2 regions of the Brevundimonas mediterranea genome follow, and region 2 is predicted to be linked to the other one. Evidence: riboswitches for the same ligand, from Rfam matches in the RefSeq annotation. Region 2 holds a riboswitch; the other holds the start of a gene.
The links. A riboswitch is a leader RNA that binds a small molecule or an ion and turns the genes downstream of it on or off. The one in region 2 is predicted to bind cobalamin.
Positions count from the first base shown of each region.

Region 1: linked by a shared signal. The riboswitch ahead of GYM46_RS07770 (TonB-dependent receptor plug domain-containing protein) and the one ahead of metE (5-methyltetrahydropteroyltriglutamate--homocysteine S-methyltransferase) in region 2 are both predicted to bind cobalamin.

Region 1 is NZ_CP048751.1:1,593,224-1,596,631, reverse strand. Features, by position in the region: gene mutS (DNA mismatch repair protein MutS) at 1-1,394, opposite strand, end outside; cobalamin riboswitch at 1,469-1,652, shown strand; gene GYM46_RS07770 (TonB-dependent receptor plug domain-containing protein) at 1,801-3,408, shown strand, end outside.
Region 2 is NZ_CP048751.1:2,739,175-2,742,582, reverse strand. Features, by position in the region: gene metE (5-methyltetrahydropteroyltriglutamate--homocysteine S-methyltransferase) at 1-1,286, opposite strand, end outside; cobalamin riboswitch at 1,394-1,596, opposite strand; gene GYM46_RS13450 (porin) at 1,841-2,596, shown strand; gene GYM46_RS13445 (GIN domain-containing protein) at 2,737-3,408, opposite strand, start outside.

The DNA of each region.
Region 1 (3,408 bases), 1.1 Mb from region 2:
AGTTCGGGGCGATAGTCGGGGCGCACGAAACCGCCGTCGCGCGCCAGGTGGGACGGCTCGTCCACCAGGCCGTCGATCAGATCCGCCTTCAGCCGCGACACCTCGGGCGACAGGCTGAGACGATCCAGGGCCAGGGCGATGCGGCGCGGCTGACCGGTGATCGGATCCACCTGGCCGATGAACAGGCCGGCCACCTCCTCCGCTATGGTCAGGCCGACACGCACCGCCGCCAGATCGCGCGGACCGCCGCGTCCCAAGGCCAGCCGCCCGACCGCGCGGGCGATGTCCGAGGAGGCCTTCAGCCCCTCGCGCAGGTTGCGGCGCAGATCGCGCCGCTCCAGCAGCCATTCGACCGCGTCGAGCTGTTCGTTGATCGCCAGCGGATCGCGCAGCGGCCGGGCGATCCGTTCCGCCAGGGCCCGCGCCCCGCCCGAGGTGACGGTCCGGTCGATACAGGCCAGCAGCGAGCCTTCGCGCTCGCCCCTCTGGGTCCGGTCGATCTCCAGACTGGTCCGCGTCGCGGGGTCGATGGCCAGAAAACCGCTCTCGCCCAACCGGCGCGGCGGGGCCAGGGCCGGGACCTTGCCGGCCTGGGTCGTCTCCAGATAGGCGGCGATCAGGCCCAGAGCCGATATCTCGGCCTCCTCGAAGGCGCCGAATCCGTCCAGGGCCGCGACGCCATACAGCCGCTCGACCCGCGCCTGGGCCGCCTGGGGCTCGGCGATGGCGCTGGCCAGGGCCTGGACCACGCCGCCGGACCCGTCCAGGGCGTCCCGCGTCGTCGGGTCCGAGTACATCCGGTCCGTGACCAGAACCTCGGACGGACGAAACGCCGCCAGGGCCGCACCCAGATCCTCCAGCGCACAGGCGACGCTATCCACGGCGCCGGACGACAGCTCCACCACCGCCACCGCCGCCCGCCCCTTGCGCACCGCCACGGCCGCCAGACGATTGGCGCCCCGCGCATCCAGCAGACTGTCCTCGGTCAGCGTGCCCGGCGTCACCACCCGCACCACGCCGCGATGGACCACGGCCTTGCCGCCGCGCTTCTTGGCCTCGGCGGGATCTTCCAGCTGTTCGCAGATGGCGACCTTGTGGCCCAGGCGGATCAGTCGGGCCAGATAGCCCTCCATGGCGTGAACCGGCACACCGGCCATGGGGATGTCCTCGCCCTGGTGCTTGCCCCGCTTGGTCAGGGTGATGCCCAGGGCGGCGGCCGCCACCTCGGCGTCCTTGAAGAACAGCTCGTAGAAATCCCCCATGCGGAAGAAGAGTATGGCGTCCGGCTGTCCGGCCTTGGCCGTCAGATACTGGGCCATGAAGGGCGTCGCGCCCTCCAGAGAGGCGGCGACTTCGGGCGAATGTTCGGGGGAGGGAAAAGCGGGCGCGTTCATGTGCCGTCAGGGTGACGGATCGCAGCCGACCGCTCAAGCCCGTTAACGGCTCTTGCACAGGCTTGTCACCCCTGCGATAGGCCGTGTCAGGCGGTTAAGGGAACACGGTGAGACACCGTGGCTGTGCCCGCAACTGTAGGCGGCGAGAGCGTCGTCCGTCCGGGGTCTCGACCCCGGCGCCACTGGGTGACTGGGAAGGCGAGGACGGCGGTTTATGACCCGCAAGCCAGGAGACCTGGCCGCCTGACGTCGCTCGTCCGCTGTCCGGGACCAGACAGAGGCGCGGGGATTCTCGTCGTAGCGACCCGATCTTGCGCCGTCCGGACCTTTCAGGCCCGGCGGATCGGCTCGCTCATACCGGTTCCTCGCGCGCACTCGCGGAGCCGACATCGGGGATTCTCGCTCAATGAAGCGCTCCATTCTTCTCTCCACGGCGGCCCTGTCCGCCGCCTTCGCCGCGCCCGCCTTCGCCTTTGACGAGGCGACCCAGCTGGACGACGTCGTCATCACCGCCACCCGTATCTCGGCGATTGTCGCCGACACGCCCGGCGCCCGCGTCATCGACGCCAAGACGATCGAACAGCGCGGCGCCGTCTTCGCCGCCGACATCCTGTCCGACGTGCCGGGCCTGTCGGTGACGCGCACGGGCGCCTTCGGCGGCCTCGCTCAGGTTCGGATGCGCGGCGCCACGCCCGGCAAGACCCTGGTCCTGGTCGACGGCGCGCCTGTCAACGACGCGGCTGAACCAAACGGCGCCTATGATTTCTCTGGCTTCGAACTGGGCGACATCGACCGGATCGAAGTCCTGTCCGGTCCCCAGTCGTCGCTGTGGGGGTCCGACGCCATCGGCGGGGTGATCTCCTTCACCACCAAGGAGATCGACGGTCTGCGCGCCGAAGCCGAGGCCGGCAGCTATGACACGGTGCGCGGGCGTCTGGCCGCCGGCGTCGCCAATGAGACCTATGCCGTCAGCGCCTATGTATCGCATTTCGACACCGATGGAATCTCCGCCGCCGACGAAGCCAACGGCAATCCCGAGGCTGACGGCTTCACCACCACCACCGCAGGCGTGAAGGGACGTTACGCCGTCTCCGACAACGTCAAGTTCGACGGATCGGCCCGCTGGTCCAAGAGCGATGCCGATATGGATAACGGTTTCCCGGTCTCCGACAATGACGACACGTCAGAATCCGAACAATGGTCGGGCTTTGCTCGCGCGAGCGTCGAAGGCTTCGGGCTAGACCACCAGTTCAGCGTCTCGACCTCGGACATCGAGCGCCAGACCTTCAGCGCCTTCCCCTCGACCTTCAAAGCCGACCGTCAGGCCTATCGTTGGCAGGCGAATGGCGAGGCCGGCGCAGCCACCTACGCCTTCGGCGCCGAACGCGAGGAAAGCGAAGGCAGTATCTCGACAGGTGACAAGGTCAGCCTGGGCACGAGCTCGGTGTTCGGCACGGCCCGTTATGAAGTCAGCGACGCCCTCAGCATCACCAGCGGCCTGCGGTTCGACGATACGGACGACTTCGGCTCCAAGACCACCGGCCGGATCTCCGCCGCCTATGAATTGACCGGCGGTTTCATCCTGTCGGGCGCCTATGGCACGGGCTTCAAGGCCCCGTCAGTCAGCCAGGCGGTTTGCGACTTCTGCTTCTCGTCGACTCCCTATCCGACCCTGAAGCCGGAAACGGCCGACAGCATCGAAGTGGCACTGGGTTGGGCCTCGGCCGACGGTCGTTTCGACGGCCGCGCCACCCTGTATCGCCTGAATGTCGAGGATCAGATCATTTACTTCTTCAATGAAGATACTTTCGATATCTACTACGACAACGTCGATCGGACCCGCTCCGACGGCGTCGAACTGGAAGGCCGCGCCCTGCTGGGGGCCGGCTTCGATCTGACCCTGGCCTATGCCTGGACCGACGCCGAAGACCGCTCGACCGGCGCGCGCCTGCTGCGCGTGCCTGAACATGCGGGATCGGCCACCCTGGGCTGGACGGGTGATCGGATTTCGGGC
Region 2 (3,408 bases):
GGGTCGGCGTCCGCGGCGCGCGCCTGGACCTTCGGATCATTGATGCGCGGCGAAGTGCGGCGCGAGGCGACGGCGGCGGTCGAGGCGTCCAGTTCGGCCTTCACCGCATCGCGGCCCTGGTTCAGGGCGCGGGCCAGGGTCGCCAGTTCGGCCACCTTCTGCACGGCGAAGGCCAGCCAGTTCCTGATCTCCGGCTCCAGGGCCGTCTCACGCTCCAGATCGATGGGGGTGTGGAGCAGCGAGCAGGACGGCGCCAGCACCACCCGGCGGCCCGAGGCGACCAGGGGCTCGACCCGGTCCAATACGGCGTTCAGATCGGCCTTCCACACATTGCGGCCGTCGATGACGCCCAGCGACAGCACCTGATCGGGACGCATGTCCGAAGCGACCGGGGCCAGTTGCTCCGAGGCGCGGATCAGGTCGAGATGCAGGCCATGCACCGGCAGCTTCAACGCCGTATGCAGATTGTCGCCCAGCGCCCCGAAATAGGGGGTCAACATCAGCTTGATCGGCGGCGTCACATCGGCCAGCACGCGATAGGCGTGATCATAGGCGGCCTTGGCCTCGTCGCTCAGGTCCGTGACCAGGCAGGGTTCGTCCATCTGCACCCAGGTCGCGCCCGCGCGCGCCAGCGACCGCAGCACCTCGGCATAGACCGGCAACAGGCGAGGCAGCAGACTGAGGACGTCGAAGTCGGCCCCGCGCGTCTTGCCCAGCAGCAGATAGCTGACCGGCCCCAGCAGCACCGGTCGAGTGTCGATCCCCTGCCCCCTGGCTTCCAGATACTCGTCCAGCGCCTTGGTCGAGCCCAGCCGGAAGACCTGATCCGCCGTGAACTCAGGCGCGAGATAATGGTAGTTGGTGTCGAACCATTTGGTCATCTCCATCGCCGGCGCGCCCTCACCGCCGCCGTGGACATGACCGTGTTCGCAGACCGGACTGTCGCCGCCGCGAGACCCCGGCGCCCCAGACCCTCTGGCCATGGCGAAATAGGTCGCCAGATCGACCCGATCCCCGCTCCAGCCATAGGCGGCGGGCACGGCCCCGACCATGGCGGTCAGGTCCAGCACTTGATCATAAAGAGAGAAGTCGTTCGACGGCACGATGTCGGCGCCCAGATCGCGCTGGCGGGCCCAGGTGAGGGCGCGCAGCTCGGCGGCGGTGGACAGCAGGGCGTCCCCGTCGATCTTGCCGGCCCAATAGGCCTCAAGCGCGGTCTTCAGCTCGCGCTTGGGGCCGATGCGGGGAAAGCCGAGGGTGGCGACCTGGACAGTGTGGCGGGTCATGACGTTCGAAACCTGTATTATGGCCAGGCTTCGGACAGGGTCGCGCGGACGCCGACGCGAACAAGGGTCCGGCGGCGCGCATGCGGCCTGACCGGACACCCCGCCGGAGGACGTTATCTGTCGGGGCAGGTCTCCTGGCTCACGGGTCGACGCCTCGGATCCGGCCTTCCCGGCGCGAACGCCAGTGACACGAGATGGACCCTCGACTCGCCGCTTACAGTTGCGGGGGCAGCGCCGGTTTCACACCGGCTTCCCTCTTAGCTCCACGCGCCCCGAAGACCGCGTGCAGACCACGACCCGGGCACATGACCGCAATCAAGCGCAGCCGTCAATACATATAAGGATATCCTTATATGATTGCGGCTCGTTAACCCCTTGCCGCAGGAAACGCGCGCGCGTGACACATTTCGACCACAAGGCGTGGCGGATGAGCCACATGTCAGTTTCAAGACACTTATGTAACGACGGTTTATTGCTCAGCTTCTAGCGCCGGCTGGTAGCAGCCGCCCTCCCCGGGCCTCCACCCGGGCACAGACTGCTAAGGACAAAAGAAAATGAAGACGTTCCTCCTCGCCTCGGCCGCCGCCGCCACCCTGTTCGCCGCCCCGGCCTTCGCCCAGAACGCCATCGGTTCGGTCGGCGTGACCTACTCCAACCCGTCGATCGAAGTCGCCGGCGATGACGTCGACGCCGACGTCTGGACCGTGGACGGCACGGTCGCCCTGCCGGCCGCCGACTGGACCGTGACCCTGAACGGCGCCGTCGACTACACCAAGGCCTTCGGTGAAGAAGACGTCACCGGCGTCGCCGCCGCTCACCTGACCAAGATGTGGACCTCGGACGTCCGCGCCGGCGCCTTCGTCGCCGCCAACGACATCGGTTCGGGCAACGATCCCGTCTGGACCGTCGGCGCCGAAGCCCAGAAGTACCTGTCCAACGCGACCCTGACCGGCCTGGTCGCCTACACCACGTCTGACGACAGCGACGCCGACATCTGGACCGTCGGCGGCGACGCCGCCTTCTACGTCATGCCGAACCTGCGCCTGAACGCCGGCGTCAGCTACAACAACGTGGACGTGGCCGGCGGCGACGTGGACGCCTGGACCTATGGCGTGGGCGCCGAGTACGAAATCGAGAACACCCCGTTCTCGGTCGGCGCCGCCTATACCCGCGCCGACGTCGACTCGATCGACGTCGACACCTGGTCGCTGGGCCTGCGCTACAGCTTCGGCGGCGGTCTGCAAGCGCGTGACCGCGCCGGCGCCGGCCTGAACGTCTCGTCGATCACGAGCGTCCTGGGCGGCCTGTAAGCAACGGCCTCCCTCACGGGATGAGAAGAGCCCCGGCGGAGCGATCCGCCGGGGCTTTTTTCATGTCCGGATCGACGCACGAAAAAGGCCCCCAGGGTTCCACGACCGGGGGCCTTTCCTCTCGCGGCGAGATACGGGTCTTAACGCCCGATATGAAGCGTCCCTGATCCGACGACGGTGCGGGACACAGAGCCTGTGGCGGCGGCGACGCGGACGTTCCCCGAGCCGGCGATGGCGACGCTGAGGTCGCGGGTCGTTCCGCCGTAGCGGACGTCCCCGGACCCGCCGATGGCGACCGACAGCTTGTCCAACCGACCCTGGCGGACGTTCACCCCGCCCGAGCCGCCGATGGAGATGTCGCCCTGACCATTGGCGCTGGCGACCTCCACATTGCCCGAGCCGCCGACGGCGACCTTGAGGTCGCCCGTGCCGCCGGCCGAAACCGAGCCTGAACCGCCGACGCTGGCGTCCAGCGTCCGCGACGTCCCGGCGCGGATCGACCCCGAACCGCCGACGCCCAGCTCAAGGTCGCCGTCCACATTGGCGATGGTCCAGCCGCCGCAGCCGCCGCTGTCCAGTTCGACCGAGCGCGCGCCGCGTCCCACGGCGCCGAATACGGCGCCGCCGGCGCTGACATCCACGTTCCGCGGCGTGCGCAGGATGATCAGGGGCGCGTCCTCCAGCCGGATGCGGCCCAGATCGCGCACCTCGACCGTCGCGCCCTGGCCGGGCTGGGCTGCGTCTGCGCGGCCCGAGTTGCAGTTGCGTATGCCGTCGCCACGACCCCAGAGGCCATTGCGGCGAAGCCCGCC